4 regions of the Oceanobacillus sp. FSL K6-3682 genome follow, and region 3 is predicted to be linked to each of the others. Evidence: predicted binding sites of a transcription regulator. Region 3 holds the regulator's gene; each other region holds the start of a gene.

What was found. The regulator LexA, encoded in region 3, represses DNA repair genes until DNA is damaged. The targets are predictions, from matches to a motif close to CGAACATATGTTCG.
Region 1: a site for LexA is predicted at 1,849-1,862, ahead of MHH51_RS09085 (DNA topoisomerase). Genes of this name have one in related genera too.
Region 2: a site for LexA is predicted at 2,071-2,084, ahead of MHH51_RS12650 (Y-family DNA polymerase). Genes of this name have one in related genera too.
Region 4: a site for LexA is predicted at 2,281-2,294, ahead of MHH51_RS12550 (Y-family DNA polymerase). Genes of this name have one in related genera too.

What each region holds. Positions count from the first base shown of each region.
Region 1 covers NZ_CP150263.1:1,791,503-1,796,200, forward strand. Annotated here, with positions in the region: gene MHH51_RS09070 (helix-turn-helix domain-containing protein) at 1-337, shown strand, start outside; gene MHH51_RS09075 (hypothetical protein) at 456-1,202, opposite strand; gene MHH51_RS09080 (hypothetical protein) at 1,557-1,706, opposite strand; gene MHH51_RS09085 (DNA topoisomerase) at 1,929-4,094, shown strand; gene MHH51_RS09090 (hypothetical protein) at 4,249-4,683, shown strand.
Region 2 covers NZ_CP150263.1:2,537,376-2,542,073, forward strand. Annotated here, with positions in the region: partial or broken gene MHH51_RS12635 (catalase) at 1-514, opposite strand, end outside; gene MHH51_RS12640 (GNAT family N-acetyltransferase) at 708-1,112, opposite strand; gene MHH51_RS12645 (metal-dependent hydrolase) at 1,161-1,640, opposite strand; gene MHH51_RS12650 (Y-family DNA polymerase) at 2,191-3,444, shown strand; partial or broken gene MHH51_RS12655 (DUF3231 family protein) at 3,576-4,068, opposite strand; gene MHH51_RS12660 (DNA ligase D) at 4,193-4,698, opposite strand, start outside.
Region 3 covers NZ_CP150263.1:2,690,010-2,694,707, reverse strand. Annotated here, with positions in the region: gene spoIVB (SpoIVB peptidase) at 1-502, shown strand, start outside; gene spo0A (sporulation transcription factor Spo0A) at 887-1,669, shown strand; gene MHH51_RS13445 (hypothetical protein) at 1,888-2,151, opposite strand; gene lexA (transcriptional repressor LexA) at 2,322-2,942, opposite strand; gene MHH51_RS13435 (recombinase family protein) at 3,420-4,070, shown strand; gene MHH51_RS13430 (DUF896 domain-containing protein) at 4,139-4,372, shown strand; gene tkt (transketolase) at 4,474-4,698, shown strand, end outside.
Region 4 covers NZ_CP150263.1:2,517,266-2,521,963, forward strand. Annotated here, with positions in the region: gene MHH51_RS12540 (multicopper oxidase) at 1-333, opposite strand, end outside; gene MHH51_RS12545 (hypothetical protein) at 526-930, opposite strand; gene MHH51_RS12550 (Y-family DNA polymerase) at 932-2,236, opposite strand; gene MHH51_RS12555 (zinc-binding alcohol dehydrogenase family protein) at 2,460-3,428, opposite strand; gene MHH51_RS12560 (TetR/AcrR family transcriptional regulator C-terminal domain-containing protein) at 3,547-4,146, shown strand; gene MHH51_RS12565 (dihydropteridine reductase) at 4,344-4,698, opposite strand, start outside.

The DNA.
Region 1 (4,698 bases), 900 kb from region 3:
AGAAGCCTGGGATCAGTTAGAAGAAATGGAAGAAACAGATGATTTTGAAACAGAGCTGAAAATTCTGTTCGGTTTATCTCAGGCGCTGACTTATTTAGGGGAATACAACGAATCAAAATCGTATAGCTTACGGGCAATATCTATTTGTGTGAAAAGAAATACACTCTATATGCTTCCGGACAGCTATTATCAGACTGGTAATAATCTGGTGAAATTAAATAGAAAAGAGGAAGGCTTAGCTTATATCCAAACAGCAAAGACTTTATTTGAGATTCAGGGGAATACGAATATGGTGAATATTGTGAAGGGAATTTTAGAGGAACACAAATCTATATAGGAATGTGTATTGTGGGTAGTATAATGTAAAAAGATGAATATTGCTGCAGATAAACATAAAGCGGATAGAATTAACGTTTTCTATCCGCTTTATTGTATATCGTTCGATTGACTGTCTATCAATCAATAATATACATTTTTTCAATAATATTTTTAACCTTTTCATCATCGCCGGGATCAATAGAGACTAATTCTGGATTTTCAAGCATCTCTCTCATTTCCTCCTTAACGTCTTCTAAATCAATATCGTCAGGACGAGGAGTGCCTCCATACCAGCGATTTCCGTATGGAATGTTATAGACATTGATGGTGCCGTCGCCATTGCCGCTATATGTTACCATACCATCTACAATACGGGAGCCGGATACCTGAATAACATCCTCCGGGTAACTGACATCATTCTCCTCATCATTTGGATCAAGCGGTGTGCCTGCAGGAACATGATCTACATATAATTCATCGATATCCTGATTTGGTCCAAGCTGTAGCCAAACGCGGGCATATTCAATTTCTTCGGAGGAATAGCTGGATAATGCATTATCATCATCTTCTGAAGAGCTGTCATTACTTTCTTCATTTTCAACTGAGCTGTCGTCAGAAGAATCAGTATCCGATTCTTCACTTGAATTATTATCCGTATCATTTTCGCTGGAATTTTCATCAGACTCGTCTGTTGCTGTACTCTCGTCAGATTTATTATCATCTGTCACATTGTCATCTTCTGCTGTACCAGGTTCTTCAGCCGCTTCATTTGTTGCAGAATCATTATTATCACTCTCGTTTGTATTATCCGAGCAGGCAACCAGTACAAAGGTGATAAAAAGCAGAAGAAGGATACAACTGGTAAACTTTATTTGTTTCTTCATTTTATGACCGTTCCTTTCTTTTAATTAAAAATAGTTGTTATGCTATGAATGCCAATTCAATAAATATGATAAATTAATCATAAAGTATTCTGGGCGGCTTGTAAAACTTCGATAATCAAAGTAAATGGATAATTGAAGAAATATACTAAAAAATGAAAATCCGAATTGATAAAACGCATAATAAAGGCGAACTGACTTATTGGACAAGAAAAAGCTTTTGAAAGCAAGGATTACAGACAATAAACTCGTTTAGAATAAAAGAATTAATGCTGAAAAAGCAGTATCTGAGAAATTATATGTACAAAAAAACTGAGTCGAGCTTTAGCAGCTTGATTCAGTTTTTTTAGATAAATATTATCTTTTTCGTTTATTTTTCTTATTATCTAAGTTCAGGAACTCGCTGTTTTCACTTGCAAATTCCGTATCATGACCTGTTTTATTATGCTTATTGCGATTATTTTGTTTTCCTTTATCCTTGTTGCGATTTTTATTTTGTTCAGACATGATGGCACCTCCTGTAAATATTCATGATAATTTATACAATTAGTTTAACCATACATTTAAAAATTATAGGTGTACCATAAATATAAATTGTGAAGCAGGTATCTATTAGAAAAAAAATAGAATGTATGACATAATAGTATATCGAACGAATGTTTCTAATAAGTGAAAATAATAGTTGAAAACTGATTAATATGGCTTTAATGGAAAGGCGATGAATTCGAAATGGGAGTCCGGTTAATTTTAGCAGAAAAACCATCCGTCGCAAAAAATATTGCAGACGCATTAAAAATAAAAACCAAGAAAGATGGTTATTTTGAAGGGGATAACTATGTCATTACCTGGGCATTTGGCCATCTGGTCGAGTTATATGATGCAAAGGACTATGATGGAAAAATGCGAAGCTGGAAAATGGATAATTTTCCTTTTATCCCTTCTGAATTTAAATATAAGATAAAAAGCAGTCCCAGAAACCGGGCACAGACAGATGGCGGAGCTGCAAAGCAGTTAAAAACAATCCATACTCTGATGAGACGGAATGATGTAGAAGCAATTATTTCGGCATGTGATTATGACCGGGAAGGGCAGCTGATTGCTGACAGTATCATCTACCGGGGCGGTAAGAAACCAAAGGCTGCGGTGTATCGCCTGCTCTTGAATGAATGGACGCAAAATGAGGTGCTGCAGGGGCTGGAAAATCTCAAGCTGAATGCGGAGATGCAGCCGTTGCGGGATGCAGGGGTCAGCAGGCAATGGGCTGATTGGGTTATCGGCATTAACCTGACCTCCGTAGCAACTTTAAAATATCAGCAGGGGAAAAGTAAAGCACTCAATATAGGAAGAGTACTCCTGCCAACATTAAAAATCATCTATGACCGCGATCAGGAGATAAAAAATTTCAAACCTGAGGATTATTTTAAACTGACTGCAACCTTTCAGACAGCAGATAAACAGGAATATGAAGGTATTTATACAGAAAAGAAAGAGGATAAATTTAAGAAAAAAGAATTATTAGAGCCAATTCACGAGGCAATTCAAAACAAGCAGGCTGTCATTACAGATAAGCAGGTGGAGAAGAAAAAGGAATTTCCTCCGTTTTTATTCAATTTATCCAATCTGCAGGGGTTTATAACGAATAAGTACAAGGGATGGACTTCTGATAAGGTGTTAAAGGTGGCTCAGTCACTTTATGAGAAAAAGCTGATTACCTATCCAAGAACGTCCAGTATTGCACTGGAAGAGAGTTTGGTTGGAAAAACAGTCCATGTGTTAAAGGTACATGCTGAAGAGCTTCCTTATAAAGATGAAATTAAATTTATGAAAACAAAACGTGTTTTTAATAACGCAAAAGTGGAAAGTCATAGTGCAATCATTCCAACCTATATGAAGCCGAAACGACTTTCAGCGGATGAAGGAATTGTGTATACAGCAATTAAAAACCGCTTTATTATGCAATTTATGCCAATTGCTGAATATGAGGAAACAAAGCTGACTACGAAAATTCTGGAAGTGGAATTGCCAGGTATGTTCCATTCAAAAGGAAAGGTTCAGCTTGTGGAAGGCTGGAAAAAAGTTGAGAAAATCCAATCAAAGGATACATTACTGCCTGCGTTGAACAAGGAGGAGCTTGTAGATGTAACAGGTGCTGAGGTCACTTCCCATGTAACCAAGCCGCCAAAGAATCATACGGAAAGAACCCTGCTGCGTGTCATGGAAACATGCGGAAAAAGCTACAAAGAGGATGAAAGTGAAGAGCTGCTGGGCAGTATATTAACGGGTTTTAGTATTGGTACAGCTGCAACAAGAGCGGAAACCATTAAAAAATTAAAAGATGTAGGCTATATTACAACCGAAAGCAAGCATCTGCTTTGCACAGAGCTTGGCAATCGTCTTGTTGAGATCTTTCCTGTGAAAAATCTGTTTGACTTAGAATTCACTGGACGTCTTGAAAAAGGATTATCAGATATTCAAAAAGGAAAAGCAAGTAAACAGGAGTTTCTCCGGCTTGTTTTTGATTTCACCACGGAGTCAGTTGAAACAATTAAAGATGGAGAAGACATTATTATTAATAAAGTAGCCTCCACACGGGCAACCAATGAAGTATTGGGGACATGCCCGGAATGCGGCGGCAAGGTGATAGATGGTTATAAAGCCTTTAACTGCAGTAATTGGAAAAAGGGCTGTTCCTTTGCGATTTGGAAAAATGATAAATATTTAGCGTCGATGCGGAAAAAACCGACCAAAACAATGGTGAAAAAACTATTGAAAGAGAAGAAAGTCTTTGTGAAGGGTCTGACAAGTAAAAAAGGCAAGAAATTCAATGCTTATTTAAGCTATGAGAAGAATAAGGAAAATGACTATTATAGCTGGAAAATGGAATTTTCCAAGTGAAATAACCTGTGATGGATGTGCGCATCCCCAAGTTTCCAAGCTTTTAGCCGGAATATAGTGTATAATGGAAGCAGAGGTAGCATTATTTTAATAAACGGAGATATAAAGAATTGTATTTACCATGCTAAATTTTCCTCTAGACAGGATGCCCAACATGAAAAAGGTTATCGTAAGCACAAAGGAAAATCTGGATTATGGTACATTAATATGGATTTACGCAAATAACCGTAAAGTATACCGCAGCAGTAAAAGCATTGATGCCGATACGCCATTCCACCGTTATGATTCGCATTATATGGGAATGGTTGAAGATCTGTACAGAGATCAGGAAAAACATCCCCTTTTATTTCAAAGGATGATTGAGAGATCGGACCGGATTTTTGGAGTATGCTTGAATAAACGGCGAAATAGTGATGGTACACGGGACACGATAGTTCTATTTTTTTCGGATTGGGACAGTGTGCAGGATTTTGCTGAAGATGTCTTCCCAAGGCTATTAAAAGAGGAAGTAAAGAGAAGAAAAGCAGCTAAACAAAAATGGCTGGAGAGAGGGAAGCTATTCTCTGAAAAGAAAAAAATGTCACAATAAATGTTTTGGTAATCA
Region 2 (4,698 bases), 150 kb from region 3:
GTTTAACAGAATGAATCAAATCAGGGAATTTAATTGCATCTTGAATGAAAAAGATAGGAAAATTGATAGCAACTATATCAAAATTTCCGTCATCTGTATAGAATTTAATAGAAAATCCGCGCACATCCCGAACGGTTTCATTACAGCCCCTTGAACCAATTACTTGTGAAAACCGCACAAATAACGGTGTTTTTTTAGAAGGATCCTACAGGAAATCAGCTATCGATACATCACTCATAGATTCATACAGTTCAAATTCACCATAAGCGCCCGTTCCTCGTGCGTGAACAACTCTTTCCGGAATTCTTTCCCGATCAAAATGTGCTATCTTTTCTCTGGCAAGAAAATCTTCAAGCAAAGTCGGTCCGCGGTCGCCGGCGGTCAATGAATTTTCATCATCCGCTATCTTTTTTCCTTCATTGGAAATCATCTCTTGATTACGTGTCTCTCTTATATGGGATTCCAGCTGTTTTTCCTTTTTGTTTAGATCTTCTTTTCTTTCATACAGATTCATCTCCTAGCAATGGTAATAGCATCCATTTTTAACCAAGAAATGAAAAGTATGCACTAGGAATAGTTTTCTGTATAAAAATAGAATGCCTTTATTGTATGTATCGTTAACTTCTATTTTATTTTGATTATTGTATTCAGTTAAAGAAGTCACCTGTTCAGTACAGACGGCTTCTTTAACTGATTTGATTTGGGAACTATACATATTTCTCCATAATAACGTAGGACTCGTCATTTTTCACAAAGCTTGAGCATGTCCGGACAAGACCAAACCTTTGATAAAAACTCTCCTTGTTTTTTCTGGCATTACACCAAATTCTCTTTATATCGTATGTTTTTGCTTCCTCCAATACTGCCTCTAGCAATCTACTTCCATACCCTTTTCCTTGTTCTGATTTCAGCGTCGCAAATTTTCTAAATTGAGCTTCGTCTTTATCTACAAACAGTGAAACAACAGAAATCAGCATATTTTCTTTAAAAAGGCCAAAATGAATACCTGCATCATCATCTTTTAATTTTATGTAATCGAAATCCTCATCTGGCCACATCACCTCATGTCTTAGCACCCAAGCTTTCTCTTTCTTTATTTTACTAATTTGAATTTCCATGTTCCCCTCCTCTTTGCCATGGCTCTTAGCAAGAATCTACTTCTAAAAAATCCCGATCATACGGTTCGCATAGTAGAGCGTAACCACAGTCAGCAGCAATAAGATAATATTTTCTGCCTTTCCGCCGGTTCTCGCAGTAATTGGAAAACGAACCGTTATCCTAGCAGGATATAATAGCTTAATTCCCTGTTTGGTACTGGCATCTAATAATAAATGTGTGGCCATACCAATCAAGAGGCCCACGGTAATGGAGGTGTTACTGACTACTTCCGATAAAATAAGTGCCACTAAAGCTAGAAATAATAAACTGTGTGTAAACGTCCGATGTCCAAAGATTGTATTGATAATTTTCGAAATCGCCGGAAACCTCCGCCCGATTTTGCTGCCGCTATGGCAAATATCCGGAAGTAATCCACCGGCAGTTCCTGCTGCAATGAACCATTCAGGCTGGTAGGCATCCGTAATTGCCACAATAGCTGTCGTTGCAGTGATGCCGGCCATGATATGTGTTTTCCCTGTCATGCTCTTTTTCTCCTTTATTTGTAAATTACATTCTATCATCATAACACCTCTACAAGAAAAAGAACATACGTTTCTTTCATTTCATTTCTGTTTTTTAAAAATGCAGCAAACATTGATTGTCTGCTGCATCAAAATATTTTACTGTTTTGTTAAATGATAGCTCGTATCCAAAAGCTGAAAGATTTCATCCTTTGAAAGAGTACCGTCTAATACAATACTTATCCACAGGTTTTCATCATGCTTTAAACTCTTTTTTATCAGAAATGTTGTTAATGTTAAATTTATCTGTTTGAAATCAATATTCACTTTTTATTTTAAACTATTATATAGAAGAAATAAATCAAAAAAACGAATCGAATGTAATCTTATAAAAAAAGAGGTAGGTCTCTCTTTTTTTCCATTTATTACATCCTAATCTACCTTGATCTTGCGAACGTATATTCTTACAATTAATGCATATAATAAATAGGAACTTACATTCGTATTGAGGGGTGTCAGCATGAAAGAAATCATGATGGTGGATTATACTAATGAACCACGTAGAGATATAATGTGCATTGATGCAAAATCATTTTTCGCAAGCGTTGAGGCAGTCGAACGTAATCAACATCCTTTATACGCTCGCATTGCAGTTGTATCAAAACCGGATAATCAAGGTGGCCTGGTGCTAGCTTCCTCCCCTCTGGTTAAGAAGGAATATGGTGTTAAAACCGGCACGAGGATTTATGAGATCTCTAAAAAAGCTAACATTGAAATTGTTGAGCCGCGAATGGCTCTGTATTTGAAAAAGAACATGGAAATATTGCGTATCTTTAAACGTTATGTAGCAAAAGAGGATTTACTTGTTTATTCCATTGATGAGTCGTTTCTTGATGTAACTAAATCTCATAAACTTTTTGGTAGTACGCATGAGATAGCAAGGAAAATCCAGCGTGATGTATGGAGAGAGCTTGGATTAGTTTTGACTGTTGGTATAGGCCCCAACCCTCTTTTAGCAAAATTAGCTCTGGACCATCAGGCAAAACATGATGAGAAAAATGGATTTATTGGTGAGTGGAGATATGAAGATGTTCCGGAAACTGTATGGAAAATAAGGCCACTTAGGGATTTTTGGGGTATAGGTAGCAAAACTGAGGAGAAGCTCAATCGAATGGGTATACGAAGTATTGGGGAGCTGTCACAATACAATTTTAAAAAGCTTAAAGATAATTTTGGAGTCATTGGATTACAGCTCTTTTTCCACGCACATGGAATTGATCGGACCCTTTTGTCAGACGTTTATACACCTAAAAGCACATCATTCAGCAGAAACCAGATATTGAATCGTGACTATAAGGATATACACGACATTGAAGTCGTCATACGGGAGATGACAGATGAAAATGTGGCCAGGATAAGAAAAAATTACTTAATGACTACCGTAGTAAAATTGTACGTCGGTTATTCCCGGGATGTCGTACAAGGCGGTTTTAATCAGCAGATGAAGATTCCTGCAACTGACTTATCTAAAATATTAAAAGAACATATGATATATATCTTTTATAAGCATTACGAGGAAGGCACCCCTGTAAGGACTATTAACGTTATGTTCGGAGGTCTTAAGCATAAGCAATCACTACAGCTTAATCTATTTGAACCTGCTGAGGAAACGATACAAAACGAGGAGTTGGACCAGACTATAGACCATATACGGCAAAAATATGGTTATACCTCCCTGCTGCATGCTTCCAGCCTGCTTGATGGTGGTATGGCTAGATTTAGAGCCAAATTGGTTGGTGGTCATCGTGCTGGGGAAGATAAATAAAAATAACCCATTCTTGTTAAGACTCCTTAGAACTTTTGCTTTTTTAAACCAAACTTACGTTCTGCAAAAACTACGCCCAACCAAAAAGGTAGGGCTAATTTTCACTTCAAAATTAATACATTCAGTTATCATTAGCCTTCTTTTGAAGAAGGATGAAGGGGAGGAGGGATAAGCCAACCTTTTTCTTTCGTTAACTTTAATAATTTACCTCCAAGTGCGGCTTTATTCATGTGAAATTGTCCAAACATCATTGCAATGTCCTCACGAATAGATTGTCCCATTATTTGACTACAGGTAACTAAACCAGTTGCTATTTTTGCAGAGACTGAAGCTGCTACATCTGCATCCTGAAAACGAGCACCCGTAGGAATATCATTGATCTCTACATACGGAGGCTCAGGAGCTGCAGGGGGTAGAGCAATACCGTTCTGTTTTAATATCTCTTCAACTTGCTTTACTTCTTGTTATCCTCCGTCTATGGAGTCTTTTATTAATTTCTTTAAATCCTCATCTCCTACATGGTTTAAAAGCGTTTGATGGTCAGCTATCATTTTATTGCCTGTTAAAACATAACTCCACGTAGTGCATTGGTTCATCCTGTGGATTTCCACTTAAAATACCCATTGTTATCCTCCTAAATAAATTCATTTATGTGCCACCTTTCTTGTTTGCACACTTATTCTGTTGTAGTATGTGAAACTTTTATCGATTAATACATTTAAATCAACAAAATTGAATATAAGGACTTTTAATCTTTAACTATTTTCAACACCTTATCCAATTTTTGTTTGCTTCCTGTTTCAAAATATCCTGCAAACGGACACCCTACTTCTTGCACACGTTGGACTGCATTTCCGATTGTAAAAGCTGTAGGAGTCAAATCTTCATTCACCTCGTGCCAATACAGGGGCATTGAAACAGTTCCTTCTTTAGTCTTCCTCGGAGAGTATGGAGCAATTAATGTTTTATCTTGTCCATGCTGCACGTAATCAATATATAACCTTCCATGTCGATTCTTTTTCAGACGTTCTGTCGTAAAATCATCTGGGTAGGTTCTTTCCAAAGTTTTCGCTACAGCCTCCGTAAAAATTCCTGTCTCATCATATGTCATACTTCCCTCTCTGATAGGGATATACACTTGTATTCCTTTATTTCCAGATGTCTTTACAAAAGATACAAGGTTTAAGCCATCTAACATTTGCTTCAACAGCTTGGCTGCTTTTACTGCCATGGAAAAATGTTCTCTATCTGGTG
Region 3 (4,698 bases):
AATTGAAAAAGGAGATAATGGTTTACCAGGGGAAAAACAAGCCTCCTTTCAAACACAGGAAAAAAGAATTGGTAATATAACCAAAAATACGGATTATGGCATATTTGGGATATTAGAGAAGGAAGTAAATCATGAAAAATATGAAGAAGCATTTCCTGTTGCGTTATCTCATGAAGTCAAAGAAGGTCCTGCAAAAATTCTTACAGTAGTTGATGGAGAAAAAATTGAAGAATTTGATATTGAAATTATCAGCAGTGTTCCTCAAAAGTCAGCATCAACCAAAGGAATGGTTATTCAGATCACTGACCCCAGGTTGTTAGAATTAACAGGCGGGATTGTTCAGGGAATGAGTGGCAGTCCAATTATTCAAAATGACAAAATTATTGGTGCAGTAACACATGTGTTTGTTAATGACCCGACCTCGGGTTATGGTGTTCATATCGAATGGATGCTTGAGGACGCCGGCATTATCAAACCTGAGTCTAATCAGAATGCAGCTTAAAAAATACTTGTAATGGTGATTGCCATTACAAGTATTTTTTGATTAGTATCTCAATTTTTGCGGCTTAAAAAATAACTTGCTCATCATGGAATAGGAAGGTATAGAAGCTTATTCTCAGGTGCGAAAGTTGAGTTAGTATTATAAAGATTAAAGTTGCGTACAGTGTATGGATACAGGTGTTTTATATCCAATTACTATCTGATATAATGAAAACGTATACAAAAAAGATTAAAAATCGTGTCGAAAGTTGGTGAAAAACAAAGAAAAACAGAGAATACTTAAGAAAATCGAAATAAATCAAAAGTTTTTTGATTTTAAAGAGGATATTTATATTTTTTGTAGAATATGTAATAGGTGCATAAAAAGCAAAAGGAGGATTTTTTAGTGAGTAAAATATCTGTATGTTTTGTTGATGATAATCGTGAGTTAATTCAATTAATGGAGGATTTTTTTGGGGAACAGGAAGAAATTGAAATAGTTGGAACAGCCTTAAACGGCAGGGATTGCATCCCGCTAATTGAAGAGAAGAATCCAGATGTATTGGTATTAGATATAATCATGCCCCATATGGACGGTATTGCCGTATTAAATGAAATTAAAAAAATGGATTTAAATAAAAAACCCCATATTATTATGCTGACTGCTTTTGGCCAAGAAGAAGTAATGAAGAAAGCTGTAGATTTAGGAGCTTCTTATTTTATTCTGAAGCCATTTGACATACAGAATCTGGCTGACCAAATCTTGCAGGTTCAGGGCAGCAGCATTCCAAGAGTGTCAAATGTAAATAAAACGAATACAGAAAACAGGAAAAAACAAGATTTGGAAGCGAATATAACAAATATTATTCATGAAATTGGTGTACCTGCACATATTAAAGGATATATGTACTTAAGAGAGGCAATTACGATGGTTTATAATGACATTGAGCTTTTAGGGTCTATTACAAAAGTACTTTACCCTGATATTGCGAAAAAGTTCAACACAACTGCTTCACGGGTGGAAAGAGCTATACGCCATGCGATAGAAGTTGCCTGGAGCAGAGGAAATATAGATTCCATTTCGGCTCTATTTGGCTACACCATCAATATTTCAAAAGCTAAGCCGACAAATAGTGAATTCATTGCAATGGTGGCTGACAGATTACGTTTGGAACATAAGGTGTCATAACAATACGGTGGCAGGTATTAAACAGTCGGCATCATTTTTTTTACCCGATGTAAAGAGTCGTACTGTTTTATATACTAAATGTAAATATTTAAAACAGCTCTATTTTTTATATTCGAAAAAGTTGGTATATTACTTATTTTTGATTAACATAAGGAATGGTAAGCATCAGATTTTTGAAATGTAAAAAAAGACCGTATTAAACGTTTTGTTGATTTGATTTAGCCGAGAATAAAAACAGTAATCTGATACCATAAAGCAAGTGCTACAAGCAAAAGAGCAGAAATAATTTTTATTAGATTAGTTTTGGAAAAATAGTTCTTGCCTGGATAGACTTCTAAAAAAGTCACAATAAGTAAAAGAGTTGATAAAAATGGCAGTGTTAAGTAGTCAGCAACCTTCGTTAAATAGATAATTCCCAGAACAAAGCTGATTATAATAATCGGAAAATAAAGCCAACGTTTCTTTTTCATCGTTTCAGTCAATTTTATACACTCCTTGAACTTGTACTTTATTTAAAGCATATTAGGATCAGACTAATTTTATGTTAGAAAAAAAGGTTAACGGACACATTTTAAAATGTGTCCGTTAACCTTTTTTAGGAATTATACGACTTCGAGACAAAATGTTCTCAGCTTGTATGAATACACTTTTTTTAGTGAATATTACGGTATAATCCGATAACCTTACCCAAGATAGAAACATTTTCATAATAAAGTGGTTCCATTGTTGCGTTTTCCGGCTGCAGGCGAAAACGATTCTTTTCTTTAAAAAAACGTTTAACAGTAGCTTCGTTATCCTCGGTCATTGCTACAACGATATCGCCATTATCTGCGGAACTTTGCTGTTTGACAATAACCATATCATTGTCTAAAATACCTGCCTCAATCATACTTTCTCCATCAATTACAAGTATAAACAGATTATCCTCCGGCCCGGCTGAGGAGCTTGGAACAGGAATGAATTCTTCAATGTTTTCAATTGCTGTAATAGGGATTCCTGCAGTAACTTTTCCGATTACAGGTACATAAATAGCTTTGTCTCTGGGCGCTTCGTTTTCATTCTCATACATAATCTCAATGGCGCGGGGCTTTGTTGGATCTCTTCGTATATATCCTTTGTTCTCCAGCCTTTCTAAGTGGCCATGAACGGTAGAGCTTGAAGCTAATCCTACAGCAACAGCGATTTCACGAACAGAAGGCGGATACCCTTTTTGCTCTACTTGTTCTTTAATAAAGTCAAAAATCATCTGTTGTCTTTTTGATAGTTTTGTCATGACTTTCTCCCCTCTAGCATAGGTATTTGTTATTCACAGTATAGCACTTAAATAATAATTTTACAAACAAATGTTCTGAAAAAGTATTGACAAGAACAACTGTTCTAAATATACTGGTATCAGAACAACTGTTCCAGGACCTTATAAAATACTGAAGGGAGTTTTTTATATGTTTGAAAAACTAATGAAATCAGATGCATTTTATATTGTGGCTTTTATTATTGCATTATTATTTTTATATACGATGATGGTTACTACTGCTTAAATATTTTAGCCCGTATGGCTAATTTCCTTGCATATTTTTTAGAGAGTAAATAAAATTTGCAGTGTTGGTAAAATAAATTGTTTAAAGTGCTTGTTCTAAAAGTATGAATAAATTTTCTGTTTTATTTTTATTAGACTTATGAACGTATTCTTAAAGATGCATTTTACTTAAGAGATGAGAAAAAGAGGGCTTTGCTATTGGAGGATAAAATATTGAGAACAATAATTTATTGTCGGGTAAGTACTGAGAAAGAAACACAGGAAACATCACTTCAAAGACAATATGAAGAGTTAACAGTACTGGCTGGAAAATTAAATTTTACTATTGTGGATTGCATTGAGGAAAAGGCCAGCGGCTATGACATAGATAGAGATGGTATTTTTCAGCTTCTTGATTATTTTTCACATCAAGAAGCTGATTGTCTTTGTATTCAAGACGAGACAAGATTAGGTAGAGGAAATACTAAAATTGCTTTATTTCATCAGCTGCGGAAAATGGATATCCCTATTTATACAATTACACATGAGGGGAGGCTGGAGATAAATGAAGCTGACTCAATGGTGCTAAATATTGTCGGTATAGTGGAAGAATATCAGCGTAAACTACATAATATGAAAATAAAACGGGGGATGCGCCGCGCTGTATCAAATGGATATAAACCTCAAAAAAATTTAAATCATATCAATCAGTCTCCGGGAAGAGAGCGTACTGAAATTCCAATAGAAGAGATTGTCCGGCTTCGTCAGAATAAATTAACGTTTCACGAAATCACTACGGTTTTAAACGGTCTTGGCTTTAATGCATCAAAAGCTACAATCCACCGGCGTTATCAGGAGTATATCAATTCCTTGAATGAAAATTAATCGTAGCGTAAGATAGAAGAACAGGAAGTTTATCTCCTGTTTTTTTAGTAGAAGGAGGGACAAGTTATATGTTGTCTAAAGATAAATTAGATAGAATTAATATTTTAGCCAATAAAGCAAAAAATGAAGGATTAACAGAGGAAGAAAAAAATGAGCAGCAAACATTACGTAAAGAGTATTTAGCAAATGTACGAGGCTCTTTTAAAAATCATCTGAAAGGGATGACAGTAGTTGATCCGGAAGGTAATGATGTTACCCCGCAAAAGCTTCGTGATTATCAGGAACGCAGTAAAAAACACTAATTCTTCACATTCTTCATATTGACTTAGCTTGTATAGTAAAGGATTTCATTATAAAATAGAGATAGAAATAGAATATGTTTTGAAGTGGAAGGAGAAAAATAATGACACAACAAATTGAAGAACTATCCATTAATACGATTCGTACGTTATCCATTGATGCGATTGAAAAAGCAAACTCCGGACATCCTGGTTTACCAATGGGGGCGGCGCCTATGGCTTACACCCTCTGGACAGATTTTATGAATCATAACCCAAAAAATTCGAAATGGTTCAATCGTGACCGTTTTGTTTTATCTGCTGGTCATGGATCTATGCTGCTTTACAGT
Region 4 (4,698 bases), 170 kb from region 3:
TTTTGTCTCAATACCATGCAGATGCACCACAGTGCGTACAGCAGGCAGCTGATCAAGTCCATGAATTGATACATCAACAGGAAGCAGATGTTTACTTGGCAATTGATTCAGCCATGTTACGTGAACGGGTTCATCCCGATTTGCTTCAATCATCGGTCCAGGAAATTGACCGTTATAACCCCATAAGGTTGTTGGTGGTAAATCCCGATGTACTTTCTTCCTGAATTGCTTCATCGTCATTTCATAATGAGCTCCATCCTTCGTTTTTTTATAAGGCTTTAGAAGCTGTATTTCTGGAAGTAGATCAACAAATTTTTCTAGTTTGCGACGCAATTGTATTCACCTCATTTCTTTCCTATGAATAGTAAATGTAACTATATGCAAAAAAGGAAAGGCTGATGTACCTAGTAAACTAAATTAATTAGGGTGAATATAACAAAATGATTATCATCTTTCGTTGCCAATATGGAGCTTCTGCAATGATTTCAAGCTAAACAAAAAATATCGGGATATTCTTTTTGTTTATTATCTTCTTTTTCGATACCAATCAAGCATGTTCATCATCTCCACATTTCTTATTTCCTCCAGTGTACAGCTGGTCGCCCGCCCATCTTTTAAAAATAAATAAATCCGATTATCAACATATCCGGATATCTTACATTCTAAATCTTTATAGTAGTTACCATTTCTGATAACATTTGCTTGAATACAAACAGGAGAATCCGTTACAAAGGCCTGATACAACACACCGGCTATTTCTTCTTCGTCCATCTTTTCTTTTGCTTTCACTTCTATCAGCTGATCATCTATTTCTTCTTTTTTCAGTGCTTCGGAATGGTCTGATAGCATCATTCCTAACCATTTCATAATACCTCTGTCTCTATATCCAATTTTTTCAGGTGTGAAGCGCGTTATCGATATTTGCTCCATATCACTCTTCCTTTCCAGATCGGTGACCGCCAAGCAATTTCGCACGGTATCTCGCCATTCCGCCGTCAAGTAAGCTGGAGGCATGCAGCAACGAAGTATAACCATACTTTTCTCTGACAAAATCAATCGTCCTGTCCAGCTCTTCATTTTCTACCGCTTCTTCTGGCGGCTCAAATAAATCCAGCTGCAATAATTGCTTTGGCTGAACTTTTCCAAAGGTGACGTTAACAGTCCTTACAGGTGTGTTTTTTTTATAATACTTATTAAAGATAAGCAGCATATACTCTTTCAATTTTTTTGAGGAATCGGTAGGCTCAATCTTCATCTGATGATTGAATCCACCTTGTGCTACATCTCTGGAATATCCAATATACAGCTTTACTACACCGGTCATTAGATTGTATTTTCTTAATCTTGCTGCATTCTCGTCTGTCATTTCCCGGATAACGGTTTCCACATCATGTTTAACTGTATAGTCTCTGTTTAATATCTGATTTCTGCTGAATGATGTGCTTTTAGGTTTATAACTATCCGATAACCGTGTCCGGTCGATCCCATGTGCATGGCAAAAAAGCTGTTCTCCAATGACTCCGAACCTTTCCTTTAATTTATCAATACTGTATTGAGACAAATCATAAATATTCCTGATACCTAACCGATTTAAATTTGCTTCTGTTTTCTGGGCGATTCCCCAGAAATCCGCCAACGGTTCAATTTTCCATACTTTAAGAGGCACATCCTCGTAACGCCATTCACCAACAAAGCCACGCTTTTCGTCGTGTTTCGCCTGATGATCAAGCGCTAATTTTGCTAAAAGAGGATTATCTCCTATCCCCACTGTCAGCACTAAGCCTAATTCTCTCCATACATCACGCTGGATTTTTTTTGCTATCTCATGCGCACTTCCAAAAAGCTTTCTTGATTTAGTCACATCAAGAAACGACTCATCGATTGAATAAACAAGCAAATCCTCTTTCGCTACATACCGTTTAAAAATACGTAATATTTCTAGGTTCTTCTCCAAATACAATGCCATACGAGGCTCAACTATTTCTATATTTGCGTGAAGCGGGATCTCGTAAATCCTTGTTCCGGTCTTAACCCCGTATTCTTTTTTTACCAGAGGAGACGAGGCTAAAACTAAACCGCCCTGATTATCCGGTTTCGATACAACCGCAATCCGCGCTTTTAAAGGATGCTGCTTGCGTGCAGCAGCTTCTGCGCTTGCAAAAAATGATTTGACATCGATGCACATAATATCCCGGCGCGGTTCATTAGAGTAATCCGCCATCATAATATTTTTCATCATACTCTCTCCTGACACGAATGTATGTTTGTATTTAAAGTATACGAACTTACATTCGTGTAGTCAAGATGAATACGATGAAATAGGCGTGTTAATATATGGAAAAGAAAAATTGGAGGGAGAGTGAATGCTTTTAATTTTTAAAGTAAATATGCCTGTTCGACATAATTAAATGAATACATACGTATCTTTGTTCCTTGTTTCTCCCTTGTTAATATAATCCTTAAGGATGAATTACAATCCTTTTCCCTTGAAAATCGGAACAGTTCCAGACATTTTCAATATCTTGAAGCAAAACATTTTCCATGTCCATATGAAGTTTACCTTCTTTTAGCCACTTCCATATCAGATTTGTTCCTTCCTCTATGAATGCAGGAGTTATACCTGCAGCGCCTCCGGAAATTTCAAGACCAGAGGTCCGTAGAGCACTTGCGGGAAGCTTGAGATCTGATCCTGCCTTTTCCCCTATTTGAACAAGGTGCGTTCGATGTCCATTTAAGCTTATTTCTTTTGGTACGATCGATTTTAGGAGTGTTTCTGTTGGAGGCCCCCATAAAAAATCCAAAATAATATCTATCCCTTCATCTACCTCCTTTTTAAAGGATGCAGATAAATTATCTTCAGACTGTTTAAGGTTCAACACTGTATCTGCACCCAATTCCTTGATCCGCTGCAAAGATTCTTCGTTCCGGCCGGTGCCGATGACGCGCCCTGCGCCAAGGAGTTTTGCGATTTGAACAGCAAGCTTACCTGCAATCCCGGTAGCGCCGTTTATAAGCACGGTCTCGCCAGGCTTCATCTTCGCTCCCCATTTAAGCGGAAAAAGTGAAGTCAATGCGGCAGGTGGAAGAGCAACTGCTTCTTCGGCGCTGACTCCATCAGGAACCAGGACAATGGATTCTTTAGAAACAACTGCTTTTTCTGCCATGGCGCCATATGGAGATTTTGCACCCGAAAATCCAACCAGTTTTCCATCGGAACGCTCGCCCACACCTCTAAGTCCGACGATAGCCGGTAATTCAGAAAGAAATTGACGGCTCGCAAAATGCTCCCCTCTCGCTATCATCTGATCAACATTTTCAAGAGCTACAGCTTTCACATGGATTAAAACTTCATTTTTACCTGGAGACGGATCTGCGAAATCTTCATAACGTGGCGTTTCTCCAAATTTGTGCAGTACGGCTGCTTTCATGATAAAACCTCCTGTATAAGTTTACTTAACACTGTTAAATTTAACGGTGTTAAGTAAACTTATACTCCTTTTATGATATACTGTCAAGAGCACATACAGCTAAAGAAAGGAGTACACTATGGCACTAAAAAAACAACAAATTATAACAGAAGCTTTAGAGCTGCTTAATAAAAGCGGACTTGAAGGAGTCACGCTAAGAAAGCTGGCAAGCAGATTAAATGTCCAAGCTCCTGCATTATACTGGCATTTTAAAAATAAACATGCTTTGGTGAATGAAATGGCTGAAGCTATTCTGCAGATGGAGTTTCATGATCTGAAAGAGGCAGAAAATGAAGAGCACTGGCAAGATTGGCTGCTTAATATATTTAATCATTTACGTAAAGCAATGCTCGCATATACTGATGGAGGACGTGTCGTTGCAGGAGCACACCTTTCGTTAACGATGGCTAATTTATCTGAGACTGCAATAAAATCCCTGGTGAATGCGGGAGTAGAGTTGCGCCAATCACGTTTGATTGTTTTAACTGCAACCCGCTTTACTTTCGGCCATGTTATTGAAGAACAAACGAGGATCACTGAACAGGAGATGCAAGAACTTCATATGGAATCATTTAATCAGGAATATCCTACACTGACAGCAGGTATTGAAGAATATTTTTCAGCAGGAAAGACAGTTAATGACCTTTTTAATGATGGTTTGCGAATGATTATTGGTTAGTTGATTTGATTTAGATGCTTACGTTATTTGGAAAAGAGAGTTTTTCTTTTCACACGTCTATCTTCTGTCTAATTACAGAAAAAAGCTGCATTCAGTATTATACTAAACGCAGCTTTTCTATCATTTATGGGTTATCATTTATGGGTTATCATTTATGGGTTATCATTTAATGTTGATTAAAAAGAGAATTGTCTTACTTAAATAGAAACATCAGATGGTAAAAATTCAGCCCGCTGACCTTCATGCTTGTCGAGCATAATCTGTTCCGGCTGGATGCCCTGCTCACGCAAAACCTCAATGTTCTCCGCCAGGAATTCGTCACTGCCGACAACATAAAAGAGCCCAGCCTTGTCTTCAGCAAGATTTTTCACTTCTTCATAATAATCTTTACGATTATCTACGAACTGTGATGTGAATTTCTTGTCAGGTGCGGGTTCAAAAATATTAGTGAATAGGAAATCTCTTGATGAATCAATGTTCAGGGAATGAATTTGATTGACGTTGTCGGCACACTCGAAATAATCCAGTACGAGTGGTCTGAAGGTTGCCAGG